One region of the Pseudorhizobium marinum genome, then DNA from elsewhere that is predicted to be linked to it. Evidence: predicted binding sites of a transcription regulator. Region 1 holds the regulator's gene; each other region holds the start of a gene.
What was found. The regulator PhoB, encoded in region 1, activates phosphate uptake and scavenging genes when phosphate is short. The targets are predictions, from matches to a motif close to TGTCATNNANCTGTCAT.
Positions count from the first base shown of each region.

Region 2: EO99_RS26520 (YdcH family protein) is a predicted target of PhoB. The motif match lies at 1,669-1,685, and genes of this name have one in related genera.
Region 3: EO99_RS0110445 (esterase-like activity of phytase family protein) is a predicted target of PhoB. The motif match lies at 2,493-2,509, and genes of this name have one in related genera.

Region 1 is NZ_JMQK01000018.1:31,954-36,701, reverse strand. Features, by position in the region: gene EO99_RS0118940 (transglutaminase-like cysteine peptidase) at 1-520, opposite strand, end outside; gene EO99_RS0118935 (hypothetical protein) at 783-1,040, shown strand; gene phoB (phosphate regulon transcriptional regulator PhoB) at 1,096-1,782, opposite strand; gene phoU (phosphate signaling complex protein PhoU) at 1,800-2,519, opposite strand; gene pstB (phosphate ABC transporter ATP-binding protein PstB) at 2,563-3,378, opposite strand; gene pstA (phosphate ABC transporter permease PstA) at 3,392-4,627, opposite strand; gene pstC (phosphate ABC transporter permease subunit PstC) at 4,720-4,748, opposite strand, start outside.
Region 2 is NZ_JMQK01000001.1:157,490-162,237, reverse strand. Features, by position in the region: gene EO99_RS0100805 (thiamine phosphate synthase) at 1-131, opposite strand, end outside; gene EO99_RS0100800 (sulfite exporter TauE/SafE family protein) at 225-986, shown strand; gene EO99_RS0100795 (ArsR/SmtB family transcription factor) at 1,068-1,328, shown strand; gene EO99_RS26520 (YdcH family protein) at 1,430-1,606, opposite strand; gene EO99_RS0100785 (YdcH family protein) at 1,837-2,040, shown strand; gene purE (5-(carboxyamino)imidazole ribonucleotide mutase) at 2,054-2,551, shown strand; gene EO99_RS0100775 (5-(carboxyamino)imidazole ribonucleotide synthase) at 2,551-3,630, shown strand; gene ykgO (type B 50S ribosomal protein L36) at 3,761-3,886, shown strand; gene EO99_RS0100765 (tetratricopeptide repeat protein) at 3,991-4,584, shown strand; gene EO99_RS0100760 (alpha/beta fold hydrolase) at 4,599-4,748, shown strand, end outside.
Region 3 is NZ_JMQK01000006.1:224,051-228,798, forward strand. Features, by position in the region: gene lon (endopeptidase La) at 1-1,901, shown strand, start outside; gene hupB (DNA-binding protein HupB) at 2,117-2,395, shown strand; gene EO99_RS0110445 (esterase-like activity of phytase family protein) at 2,561-4,748, shown strand, end outside.

The sequences.
Region 1 (4,748 bases):
AGCCGGTCTCGTTCCACCGCCGGACCTTCGGGTCGAGATTGTCCAGGACGAAGTCGCCGTCGGCCGTGCGCACCGTCAGGATCGCATGCCCCTCCCCGTCCGGCTTGCGGACCACCGTGAGGAGAAGATTGGACAGTGAGAAGCCCTTGGCCGCCAGTTCCCTGCGCTTCAGGAGGGCAAAGTCCTCGCAGTCGCCTTCGGTCACCGGATAGGTCCAGACCTCCTCGCGCCCGTAGATCAGCTTGTCGCGCTTGGGCGTGATGCGCGCGTTGACGGAGGTGTTGACGCGCTCGATCGCGGCCCATCGCTCCGGGGTGAGCTTGCGCGGCGGTGCGGACGGCAGGCGCTGGCTGCACTCGGCCCGGTTCAGCTTACAGAACTCGTAGTGCCCGATCGGCTGCGACGTGAGCTTGCCCACCACCATGCTCACGCCGGCACCGGACCCGGACGCCGCCACGCCCGGAAGACACACCACGGCCGCTGCGGCAAGGACCGCCTTCAACACGAGAGAAAGTTTCATCCGCCGTTCCCCTGATTCTTAAAAGAAATCTAAAGGAACGATGACGCTCTCCGCAATTTACGAACTCTTACCTGTTATCTTTCGTGCAGACCGCTATATCCTGGCTGCCAGACGCCGATGGGACGGTGTCGCGCACCGTGCAGATTGCTTAAACATCAACCATGTGATGGGACCGTATCCGACCGCGGCAGGAAATCCGCATGGCTCGGGAAACTTTGGCTTCGCCAGCCGTTTCCACGCCAGAAAACCCATGGAGTGCCCCATGAAGCCGTTTTACCTTCTGACGCTTGCCGCCCTTCTCGCCGGCTGCACGACCGCAAGCCAGCTCGAACCGATCCCCGGGAGCCTGATCTATGGCGGCCAGCCGGAGACGCGGCGCACCAAGGCTCCGATCGGAAGCACCGCCACCCATCGGTTCCGGGATCAGTTCGGCCAGGAATGGCAGGAGCGCTATGTGATCGCGCAGGACCGCTCGCTGCGGCTCGTCGACCGGCAGCGGATCGAATATCCGCTCGACTGACTACCAAGCGGAGGGCGGGACCGGCAAGAAGCCGGCCCCAACGGCCTCAGGGGCCTCAGGGGCCTTCCATGGAGTAGCCGGCACCGCGAACGGTGCGGATGACATCCTGCATGTTGGAGAAGTTCAGCGCCTTGCGCAGGCGCCCGACGTGGACGTCGACCGTGCGTTCGTCGACGTAGATGTCGTGGCCCCAGACGCCGTCGAGCAGCTGCGCGCGGGAATAGACGCGGCCAGGAGACGTCATCAGGAACTCCAGCAGGCGGAACTCGGTCGGCCCCAGGCGCACTTCGCGGCTCTTGCGGTGGACGCGATGGGTCTCCCGGTCGAGCTCGATGTCGCCGCAACGCAGCACGGCCGACAGCACCTCGGGCTTGGAGCGGCGCAGCATCGCCTTCACGCGGGCCATCAGCTCCGGCGTCGAGAAGGGCTTGACCACATAATCGTCGGCGCCGGTGGAGAGGCCGCGGATGCGCTCGCTCTCCTCGCCGCGTGCCGTCAACATCAGGATCGGCAGGCGCTCGGTCTCGCGGCGCATGCGAAGCCGCCGGCACAGCTCGATGCCGGAAACGCCGGGCAGCATCCAATCCAGGATCAGAAGGTCGGGAACACGTTCCTGAAGCCGCATTTCGGCCTCGTCGCCCTTGGTGACCGTCTCCACCTCATAGCCTTCGGCTTCAAGATTGTAGCGAAGAAGCACGCTCAGCGCCTCTTCGTCTTCTACCACCGTAATTCTTGGCTGCATGCGTGTCTCCGTCCGTCCTAATCGTCGCTCAGGATCGTGCTGAGCGTGTTGGACCGATCGTCCTTGGGGCGTTCGCCCTCGGGCTGCTCGCCCGTCGCCATGTAGTAGATGGTCTCGGCGATGTTGGTGGCATGGTCGCCGATCCGCTCGATGTTCTTGGCGCAGAACAGCAGATGCGTGCAGCTGGTGATGTTGCGCGGATCTTCCATCATGTAGGTGAGGAGTTCGCGGAACAGCGAGGTGTAGATCGCGTCGATCTCCTCGTCGCGCTGGCGAATGGCTTCGGCCTTCTCCACCGAACGGGTGACATAGACGTCGAGCACGTCCTTCAGCTGGATCAGCGCCAGTTCCGAAAGATGCTCCAGGCCGCGGGCGAGATTGCGCGGGATGCCGCTCTCCTGAACGGCGATGACGCGCTTGGCGGTGTTCTTGCCGAGATCGCCCACCCGCTCGAGGTCGGCGGCAATGCGCAGCGACCCGATGACTTCGCGCAGGTCGGAGGCCATCGGCTGGCGCTTGGCGATGGTGACGATCGCCTTCTCGCCGATCTCGCGCTCGGCGTTGTCGAGGATGACGTCGTCGGAAATCACCTTCTGGGCGAGAGCCGCGTCCGAGTTCACCAGCGCCCGGACGGCGTCGGCGCACATCTGCTCGGCAAGGCCGCCCATTTCGGAGATGCGGCGCGTCAGAAACTTCAGTTCGTCATCATAGGCGGAGGTAATATGGGTCGATGGCATTATTTGGTCCTCGCTAGCTTCGCGTCAGGCTGCCGAAAGCGGATCAACCGAAGCGGCCCATGATGTAGTCCTGCGTGCGCTGATCGCTGGGGTTGGTGAACATCTTGTCGGTATCGTCCTCTTCCACCAGGTTGCCGAGGTGGAACATCGCCGTGCGCTGCGAAACGCGTGCCGCCTGCTGCATGGAGTGGGTGACGATGACGATCGAATAGTTCGCCCGCAGTTCGTGGATCAGTTCCTCGACTCTGGCGGTAGCGATCGGGTCGAGCGCCGAGCACGGCTCATCCATCAGGATGACTTCCGGGGAAACGGCGACGGCACGCGCGATGCAGAGGCGCTGCTGCTGGCCACCGGAAAGGCCGGTGCCGCTCTCCTGCAGACGATCCTTGACCTCGCTCCAGAGGCCGGCCTTCTGAAGGCTCGCCTCGACGATCTGATCCAGTTCGGCCTTCGAGCGCGCCAGTCCGTGGATGCGCGGTCCGTAGGCAACATTCTCGTAGATCGACTTCGGGAACGGGTTCGGCTTCTGGAACACCATGCCGACGCGGGCGCGCAGTTCCACCACGTCGATATCCGGATCGTAGATGTCCTTGCTGTCGAGGGTCAGCAGGCCGGTGACCTTGGCGCCCTGGATGGTGTCGTTCATCCGGTTCAGGCAGCGCAGGAAGGTGGACTTGCCGCAGCCGGACGGGCCAATCAGCGCCGTTACCGTGTTGTTGCGAACACCGAGATTGACATCGAAGAGTGCACGCTTCTCACCGTAGTAGACCGACACGTCTTTGCCGACCATCTTGTAGTTGACTTCGTTCATCTTTTTTACCAGAGCCTTCTCAGCAGCAGCGTCGGACAACATATTCATATCGTGCTCTCCTTTACCACCGGCGCTCGAAGCGGCGGCGAAGAATTATCGCAATCAGGTTCATGAACAGCAGAAATACCAGAAGCACGATGATGGCGCCGGAGGCGCGTTCGAAGAACGCCGGATCGCCGCGCTGGGTCCAGTTGTAGACCTGGACCGGCAAGGCCGATGCCGGATCGAAGAAGCCCTCGGGCGGACCGGCGGGATATTCGCGCACGAAGGCCACCATGCCGATCAGCAGCAGCGGCGCGGTTTCGCCCAGCGCCTGCGCAAGGCCGATGATGGTCCCGGTCAGGATGCCCGGCATGGCGAGCGGCACGACGTGATGGAAGATCGCCTGCATCTTCGATGCTCCGACCCCAAGGGCCGCATCGCGGATCGACGGCGGCACGGCCTTCAGGGCGGCGCGGGTCGCGATGATGATCGTCGGCAGCGTCATCAACGTCAGCACGAGGCCGCCCACCACGGGAGCAGACTGCGGCAGGCCGACGAAGTTGATGAAGACCGCGAGGCCGAGAATACCGAAGACGATCGACGGCACCGCCGCGAGGTTGGCGATATTCACCTCGATCAGGTCGGTGAGACGGTTCCTCGGCGCAAACTCCTCCAGATAGATGGACGCGGCGACACCGATCGGCAGGGAAAGCACCAGCACGATCAGCATCATGTAGAGCGAACCGAGGATGGCGACGCCGAGGCCGGCGGCTTCCGGTCGCGTGTCGGATGCGTCGGGATTGGTGAAGAAGTCCCAGTTGAAGCGGGTCGTCAGGATGCCCGCTTCCTTCAGCTCGTCGGCCAGCATCAGCTGCTCGGGCGAGACGTTGCGGTCGAGCTCGGCGCTCGCCATCGTGACACGGCCCTTGTAGTAGCCGTCGATACGACCGGAGGCGAGCAGGTTGAACTCCACGGTCTCGCCGATCTGCGAGGGATCGTTGAGCACGTAGCGGCGCAGCATGGCCGGCTCTTCGCCGGAGATCAGGTCGGCGGCGTCATCCGCGTCGATCCCCGTGAGGCCACGCTCCGCCATGGCCGCAGCAAGCGAGTCCTCGATCAGAGGCGCATAGCCGAATGTCGAGACCTTGGAGATCTCCTCGATGTCGCGTGCCCCCGACTTGTCGAGGCGGGCGGGGTCGAGATAGATGTCGAGGGTGATATAGGTCTGGCGGAAGGTCGAAGCGCCGTTCGCGAAGATGGAGACCAGCAGGCCGACCAGCGCCAGGACACCGATGGCGACGGCAATCAGTCCCATCAGCCGGAAGCGACGTTCCGATGCATTGCGGCGGCGGGTCCGCGCCTCGCTGGCAGACGGCGACTTCGCAGGGGTTGCGGCGGTCATATCGGTCATTCGTACTGCTCCCGGTATCTGCGCA
Region 2 (4,748 bases), on a different contig from region 1:
TACTGCGGCAGGATGACGGTTGCGACATCGCCGGCGCCGAGCGCCTCTTCCAGTTGCTGTGCCTGCTTCTCGATGTCGTCTGCCGGGGGCAGGATCAGGACGAGTCGGCAACGGTCGTCGGTTTCGCGCATGGTGTTTCCTGTTCGGCAGCTTTATGAGACGAATACCGCTCGTCCCCTCCCCCGTTCGATAGACCGGACCGATAACTGGATCAACTGCCCGTCATGCAACTCGATCTCCTGTTCTTTGCCGCGGCCGTCCCGGCCGTGCTTCTTGTCGGTCTGTCGAAGGGAGGTCTGGGGGGCGCATTCGCGCTGATGGGCGTGCCGCTGCTGGCTCTCGTGGTCGATCCGCTGAAGGCGGCCGCCATCTTCCTGCCGATCCTGATCGTCATGGACATCGTCGCCCTCTGGGCATGGCGCCACCACAACGATCGCCGGACCCTGCTGATGATCCTGCCGGGCGGCATCTTCGGCATCGCGCTCGGCTGGGCGACCTCGGCCATGGTGCCGCCGGACGCGCTGCGCTTTCTCATCGCGCTCACCACCATCCTTTTTGCCGGCCGCTACTTCTACCAGGTCTACGGCCCGCGCTCCCAGGGCGAACGCCCGCCGCTGCCGCAAAGGCCGGTCGCCGCCACCTTCTGGGGAACGGTCGCCGGTTACGCGAGCTTCGTTGCCCATGCCGGCGGCCCGCCCTTCCAGATCTACGTGCTCCCGCTGCGGCTCGACCCGAAGTCCTATACCGGCGCCAGCGTCCGCTTCTTCGCGCTCGTCAACGCCATCAAGCTCATCCCCTATTTCGCGCTCGGCGCGCTGGATCTCGAAAACCTGACGGCATCCGCGACCCTGCTGCCTCTCGCGCTGGTGGCAACCATGATGGGAGCGGCCATCGTCCGCCGCCTGAAGGCCGAGGTCTTCTACCCGCTCACCTATGGGTTGGCGCTGGTCGCCGGTCTCAAGCTGATGTGGGATGCGGTGATCTAGGACCTGGGGTCACGCCGGCAGGCATGTTGCGTCGCACAATAATCCTTGCCGGACCTTCGGCTTTGGCCTAGCCTGCAACGCATGACGAGTACGGATCCATTTGCGGCGATTGCCGATCCGAACCGGCGCTACCTGCTGGAAGAGCTTCGCCGCGCGCCCAGAACCGTCAACGAACTGGCCCAAGGCTTGCCGATCAGCCGCCCGGCCGTCTCCCAGCACCTCAAGGCCCTGCTCGCCTGCAATCTGGTGACCGTCAGCAATGCCGGAACGAAACGGATCTATTCCGTCAACAACAAGGGCTTCGACAGGTTGAACCTTTGGCTTGATCAGTTCTGGTCGTAACCTTTCCAGCCACGACCAGACTGCTTGTGTTGGATTGATTGGGCCGCCTCTATTGCCTTACAAAACTACTGCGGGCGGCGGCAGGACATGGTCCACGGACCTTAGTGGCGCGTGGATGACTTCAGACGTTCCAGTTCGTCCTTGAGCCGGAGCTTGCGGCGCTTGAGGTCGACGATCTCGCGATCATCGGCAGAGGGAGATGACAGCACGGTCTGCAGCTCGTCTTCGAGTGCGCCATGTTTCTGTTCAAGCGATGCAATATGAGCCTGAATGGTCATGCGGCAAGTCCTCCTTGAGAAAACCTATCCCCGACTGTTCCTTGGCCGAAGGCTTCAGGTTTACGAAGGAAGTGTGACACGATCACCGGCGTTTGTCGAAGGTCAAATCGTGCTTTGAACGGGGCAATTTCGTGACCTTGCATAACTTCCAGTTAATGCCGTTTGATGGTAGGAGCTTGCGCGTATTGCCGGCGATGGGGCAGAGGTGGATCGGAATGGGGACTGCAATGATGGCCGACCAGGAACAGGCGGATATTCGGTTGGCGCTTGCCAGGCTCCGTCAGGAGCACGAGGACTACGACACCGCCATCAATGCCATGATCCAGGTCGGCTGCGAGGCGCTCCGCGTTCAGCGCATGAAGAAGAAGAAGCTGGTGATCAAGGACAAGATCACCCAGCTCGAAGACCAGATCCTTCCCGATATCATTGCCTGAGGAGGAAACGAGGATGACCTCCGATCGGCCCGCCGTTGCCATCATCATGGGGAGCCAGTCCGACTGGGAAACCATGAAGAATGCCGCCGACATGCTCGACCAGCTCGACGTCGGCTATGAAGCGCGAATCATTTCCGCCCACCGCACACCGGACCGCCTCGTCAGCTTCGCCAAGGGCGCCCGCGACGAAGGCTTCAAGGTGATCATCGCCGGAGCCGGCGGTGCCGCCCACCTTCCGGGAATGGCGGCCTCCATGACACCGCTGCCCGTCTTCGGCGTGCCGGTGCAGTCCAAGGCCCTGTCCGGCCAGGACAGCCTGCTCTCGATCGTACAGATGCCGGCCGGCATCCCCGTCGGAACGCTCGCCATCGGCAAGGCCGGTGCGGTGAATGCCGCCCTTCTGGCCGCCGCCGTGCTCGCCCTCGGTGACGAGGATCTTGCCGAACGCCTGGACGAATGGCGCGCCGCCCAGAGCGCCGCCGTCGCCGAATACCCCATGGACGCAGAGTAATGACAGTCACGACCATCGGCATCATCGGCGGCGGGCAGCTCGGCCGCATGCTGGCCATGGCCGCAGCCCGCCTCAACTTCCGCACCATCATCCTGGAACCGCAGGCCGACTGCCCGGCGGCGCAGCTTGCCAGCGAGCAGATCGTCGCCGCCTACGATGACCCGCAGGCCCTCGAGGCACTGGCGCGGGCCGCCGGCGTCGTCACCTATGAGTTTGAGAACGTGCCGGTCGGCGCCGCCGAGCGGCTGCAGGCCTCTGTGCCGGTCTTCCCGCCGCCCAAGGCCCTCCACGTGGCCCAGGACCGGCTGACGGAAAAACGCTTCCTCAATGACTGCGGTATCGCCACGGCCCGATTCCACGCCGTCGACAGCCAGGATGACCTCGTCGCCGCCCTGGCCGATTTCGGCGGCAGCGGCGTGCTGAAGACCTGCCGCTTCGGCTATGACGGCAAGGGCCAGCGCGTCTTCCGCTCCTCCGCCGACGATCCGGCCGGCGCCTTCGAGGCGCTTGGCGGCGTGCCGCTCATCCTGGAAAGCCTCGTGCCCTTCGAGCGCGAGATCTCGATCATTGCCGCGCGCGGCATCGATGGCACCGTTCTCTGCTATGACCCTGCCGAAAACGTCCACCGGAACGGCATCCTGCACACCTCCGTCGTTCCCGCGACAGCGCCCGACTCGACCGTCGCTGCGGCACGCGAGGCAGCCAGGAGCCTTCTCGATGCGCTCGGCTACGTCGGGGTCATCGGGATCGAGTTCTTCGTGATGGCCGATGGCGGGCTGATCGCCAACGAAATCGCTCCCCGCGTCCACAATACCGGCCACTGGACGGAGGCCGCCTGCGTGGTTTCGCAGTTCGAGCAGCATATCCGCGCTGTCGCCGGCCTGCCGCTCGGCAACCCGCGCCGGCACTCCGACTGCCGCATGACCAACCTCATCGGCGACGATATCCGCGACCTCTCCACCTGGCTGGAGCGGCCGGACACGCTTGTCCACCTCTACGGCAAGACGGAAGCACGACCAGGCCGGAAAATGGGCCATGTCACCGAACTGACGGGCTCTAAAACTCCGTCATATGGTTGACATGCCCCATGTCTCGGGTTATCTGCACGCCCAACCCCACAGCGCGCCCTTCTTCTCGGGAACAAGCGGCGCGTTTTTCAATGTAAAAGCCACGCGCGCCCGGCGCTCGTAAACTTTGCGGACGAGAACAATGAAGATCAAGAATTCGCTGAAAGCGCTGAAGGCCCGTCACCGCGATAACCGCCTGGTTCGCCGCAAGGGTCGCGTTTACATCATCAACAAGATGAACCCGCGCTTCAAGGCCCGCCAGGGCTGATCGACAGCCGCTAACGGCAGGGTTTCTGACCTTTGTCGTTCACGTTGTCGAAAAGTACGGATTTCTGAATTGACCTTCGGCGCATGCGGCTTACTTTAATCCGCATGCGCCGAATTCGTTTGACCCACCTGCTGTTCACCATCGCTCTTGCGGCCTCCCCAGCGCTCTCGCAGACGCCTCCGGCAGCTGCGCCCGATGCGCCGGCCCAGGCCCGAGGAAACGGGCAGCTTCAGCCGCTCTACGATGCGCTGAAGCGCGAGAGGGACCCTGAAAAAGCCGGCAGCATCGCCAACGAGATCATGTCGGAGCTGAACGATTCGGGCAGTGCCACGGTCAATCTCCTGATGCAATGGGCGTCGACGGCGGTCGGCGAGAAACGCAACGGCGCCGCTCTCGATTTCCTTGACCAGGCGACCCTGCTGCGGCCGGATTTTGCCGAAGGCTGGAACCGCCGCGCGGGCCTGCACTACGCCATGGGCGATACGCGCAAGTCGATGGCCGACATCAACCAGGTCCTGCAGCGCGAGCCGCGCCACTTCGGCGCCATTGCCGGGATGGCCGCGATCCTCACGGACGTCGGTCAGGACGAACTCGCCCTGAAGGCCTGGCAGCGGTATCTCAGCATCTATCCGGCCGACCGCGACGCGCAGGAGGCGGCCATCAAGCTTTCCGAAAAGATTGCCGGCAGCCGCACCTGACCATGCTTCATGTCATGATCACGGTCCCCCTCGCCGTCCTCGGCCTCCTGCTGGCTGCCATGGGCTTCTCTGCCTGGAAGGCGCATGCCATCGAGCAGGAGTTTCCCAACCACGGCGAACTGCTCGACGTCGGCGGCTACAGCATGAACTCCCTCCACCTGCCG
Region 3 (4,748 bases), on a different contig from region 1:
CGCATCTCTCCATCAAGATCACCGAGAAGCAGGAGATGCTCGAGACGGTCAGCGTCAAGGGCCGTCTGGAAAAGGCGCTCGGCTTCATGGAAGGCGAGATCTCGGTTCTCCAGGTCGAGAAGCGCATCCGCTCGCGCGTCAAGCGCCAGATGGAGAAGACCCAGCGCGAATACTACCTGAACGAGCAGATGAAGGCGATCCAGAAGGAGCTCGGCGACGGCGAGGACGGCCGCGACGAGATGGCCGAACTGGAAGAGCGCATCGCCAAGACGAAGCTTTCGAAGGAGGCCCGCGAAAAGGCCGACGCCGAAATGAAGAAGCTGAAGTCGATGAGCCCGATGTCCGCGGAAGCGACCGTCGTGCGCAACTACCTCGACTGGCTCCTGTCGATCCCGTGGAACAAGAAGTCGAAGGTCAGGACCGATCTCAACCACGCCGAGAAGGTCCTCGAGCTGGACCACTTCGGCCTCGATAAGGTCAAGGAACGGATCGTCGAGTATCTGGCAGTGCAGGCCCGCTCTGCGAAGATCAAAGGTCCCATCCTGTGCCTCGTCGGCCCTCCGGGCGTCGGCAAGACATCGCTTGCCCAGTCGATCGCCAAGGCGACCGGCCGCGAGTATGTCCGCATGGCTCTCGGCGGCGTTCGCGATGAAGCCGAGATCCGCGGCCACCGCCGCACCTATATCGGCTCGATGCCCGGCAAGGTCGTCCAGTCGATGAAGAAGGCGAAGAAGTCCAACCCGCTGTTCCTTCTCGACGAGATCGACAAGCTCGGCCAGGACTACCGCGGCGATCCGTCGTCCGCACTCCTGGAAGTGCTGGATCCGGCGCAGAACTCGACGTTCATGGACCACTACCTGGAGGTCGAATACGACCTTTCGGACGTGATGTTCATCACCACGGCGAACACGCTGGACATCCCGGCACCGCTGATGGACCGCATGGAGATCATCCGCATCGCCGGTTACACGGAAGATGAAAAGCGGGAAATCGCCAAGCGTCACCTTCTGCCGAAGGCGATCAAGGAGCATGCGCTGCAGCCGAACGAGTTCTCGGTCAGCGACGATGCGCTGATGTCGGTGATCCAGCAGTACACCCGCGAAGCCGGTGTCCGTAACTTCGAGCGTGAGCTGATGAAGCTTGCCCGCAAGGCGGTCACCGAGATCATCAAGGGCAAGTCGACGTCGATCCATGTCACGGCTGCCAACATCGCCGATTATCTGGGCGTTCCGCGGTACCGCCATGGCGAAGCCGAGGGCGAGGACCAGGTCGGTGTCGTCACCGGTCTTGCCTGGACGGAAGCCGGCGGTGAGCTGCTGACCATCGAAGGCGTCATGATGCCGGGCAAGGGCCGCATGACGGTCACCGGCAACCTGAAGGAAGTGATGAAGGAATCGATTTCGGCGGCGGCGTCCTACGTCCGTTCGCGTGCAGTCGATTTCGGCATCGAGCCGCCGCGCTTCGACAAGTCGGACATCCACGTGCACGTGCCGGAAGGGGCCACCCCGAAGGACGGTCCGTCCGCCGGTGTCGCCATGGCCACGGCGATCGTCTCGATCATGACCGGCATTCCGGTGGACAAGACCGTCGCGATGACGGGCGAGATCACCCTGCGCGGTCGGGTCCTGCCGATCGGCGGGCTCAAGGAGAAGCTGCTCGCAGCCCTTCGCGGCGGTATCAAGAAGGTTCTGATCCCGGAAGAGAACGCCAAGGATCTGGCCGAGATCCCGGACAACGTGAAGAACAACATGGAAATCATCCCGGTTTCCCGGATGGGCGAAGTCATCGAGCATGCGCTTTTGCGCAAGCCCGAGCCCATCGAATGGGATGGGACCGTCGAGACTCCGGTCATCGCCACGGTCGACGGTGTCGACGAACCGGGAAGCACCTTCGCCCACTGACACCCTTGCCCCCAATATGTGGGGGCTGGGACTATGCCAAATTGGCACGATAACGAAAAAAGCCGGTTAGAAGCCGGCTTTTTTTGGTGAAAAGGGCTTCATACCTCTTGTTTTTCAGGCGATAGCGGCGCTTGTGACGGGGGAAGGCTCACACCGATTTGTGCTGGGCCCGATTAAACTTGAGTCGTTTCAATACCGTTTGAAAGGGTGGAAACATGAACAAGAATGAACTGGTTGCCGCAGTTGCGGAAAAGGCTAGCCTTTCCAAGGCTGATGCCGCTTCGGCTGTCGACGCCGTATTTGAGACTGTTCAGTCCGAACTGAAGAATGGCGGCGATATCCGCCTGGCCGGTTTTGGCAGCTTTTCCGTTTCCCGGCGTGAAGCATCGAAGGGTCGCAACCCCTCGACCGGCGCCGAAGTTGACATCCCGGCACGCAACGTGCCGAAGTTCTCGGCCGGCAAGGGCCTGAAGGACGCAGTCAACAACAAGTAAGGCTTTGCCGCTTGTCGTCTTGGAAGGCCCGGAGTTGTCCGGGCCTTTTTTCGTTCTGGTGACGGGTGTTATTCAGCACCGTCTAACGTGATTGGCGTGTCATCTGCCTGTCACGCACGTGCCGCACAAGCGCCCTTGTTCGCTTCATGGACAGGAGGGCTTCCCATGAGAATTTCCGTACGCGCCGCACTGACTGCGGCACTGCTTGCTTCCGCTGCACTTCCCGCGTCTGCCGATCCGGTCTTCAACCGCATCGCGTCGTTCCCCGTCGCTTCCAACCTGCCGACCGACAAGGAAAAGCTGACGCCGACATCGGCCGAGATCATCACCGCGTCCGAGGACGGCAATACGCTGATCTATTCCGACAGCCCGCTCGGCGGCATCGGCTTTGTCGACATCACCGATGCCAAGGCGCCGAAGGCTGCCGGTGCATTGATGATGGATGGCGAACCCACATCCGTTACCGTTGCCGGTTCCAAGGTTCTGGTCGCCGTCAACACGTCCGAAAGCTTCGTGAAGCCGTCGGGCAAGTTCGTCGTCGTCGATATCGCATCGAAGTCGATCGAAGCCAGTTGCGACCTGGGCGGCCAGCCAGACTCGGTTGCCATCTCCGGAGACAAGAGCTTCGCGGCAATTGCGATCGAGAACGAGCGCGACGAGGATCTCAACGACGGCGAAATCCCGCAGATGCCTGCCGGCGACCTGGCGATCATCACGCTGAAGGACGGCGTAGCGGATTGCGGTTCGATCAAGCATGTCGACGTGACCGGTCTTGCCGATGTAGCCGGTGACGATCCGGAGCCGGAATTCGTCTCCATCAACAGCCTCGGCGAAATCGCCCTGACGCTGCAGGAGAACAACCACATCGTCATCATCGACGGCAAGACGGGCGAAGTGAAGACCCACTTCTCCGCCGGCACGGTCGATCTCGACGGCGTCGACACCAAGTCGGACGGTGCGCTGAAGTTCACCGGCAAGCTGGAAGCTGTTGCACGCGAGCCGGATGCCCTGAAGTGGCTGGACGACGACCGTTTCGTGATTGCCAACGAAGGCGACTACAAGGGCGGATCGCGCGGCTTCACGATCTTCGACAAGACCGGCAAGGTGCTTTACGAATCCGGCCCGTCGCTCGAGCTGGCGATCGCCCAGATCGGTCATTTCCCGGACAAGCGCGCCAAGTCGAAGGGCGTCGAGCCTGAAGGCCTGGAAGCCGCGACCTTCGGCGACCAGAAGTATTTCTTCGTGATGGCCGAGCGCTCGTCGATCGTTGCCGTCTACAAGGACACAGGCGCCGAGCCGGAACTGGTGCAGCTGCTGCCTTCCGGCATCTCGCCGGAAAGCGCGATCGCCATCCCGGCCCGCAACCTGCTGGCGACCTCCAACGAGGCCGATCTCGGTGAAGATGGCGGCGCCCGCTCGCACGTCATGCTCTACGAACTGGCGGAAGGCGAAGCAGCCTATCCGACGATCCAGTCCGCCATGGTCGACGGTGCGCCGATCGGCTGGGGTGCGCTCTCCGGTCTCGTCGGCGATGCCGAAAAGAACGGCACACTCTACGCCGTCAACGACAGCTTCTACGGTGCGCAGCCGACGATCTTCACGATCGACGCAACCCAGAAGCCGGCCATGATCACCTCGGCGCTTCCGGTCACCCGCGGTGGCGCCGCGGCCCAGAAGCTCGACATCGAAGGCATCGCGCTCGACGGCAAGGGCGGCTTCTGGCTGGCCTCCGAAGGCGACCCGGCAAAGCTCACCGGCCACGGCATCTACAACGTCGATGCCAAGGGCGCGATCAAGTCGGAGATCGGTTTCCCGGTCGAACTGCTTGCAGGCCAGACCCGCTTCGGCCTCGAAGGCATCACCTCCGTCGGCACCGGCGATGACATGACGCTCTGGATGGCCGTCCAGCGCGAGTGGAAGGACGACGGGAAGGGCATGGTCAAGCTCGTTTCCTACAATCCGAAGTCCAAGGAATGGGGCGCCGTCCACTATCCGCTCGAAAAGACGGAAGCCGGCTGGGTCGGTCTTTCCGAAATCACCGCCCGTGGCGATTACGTCTACATCGTCGAGCGCGACAATCAGATCGGCGACAATGCCAAGCTGAAGAAGCTCTATCGCGTTGCGATCGCCGACCTGAAGCCCGGCAAGATCGGCGAGGAACTGCCCACGGTCACCAAGGAAGAAGTCCACGACTTCCTGCCGGACCTGAAGGCCGCGACCAACGGCTACGCCGTCGACAAGCTGGAAGGCTTTGCCTTCGACGCCGCCGGCACGGCCTATGCCGTTACCGACAACGACGGTGTCGATGACTCCTCCGGCGAGACGCTGTTCTGGCAGGTCGACCTGAATATCA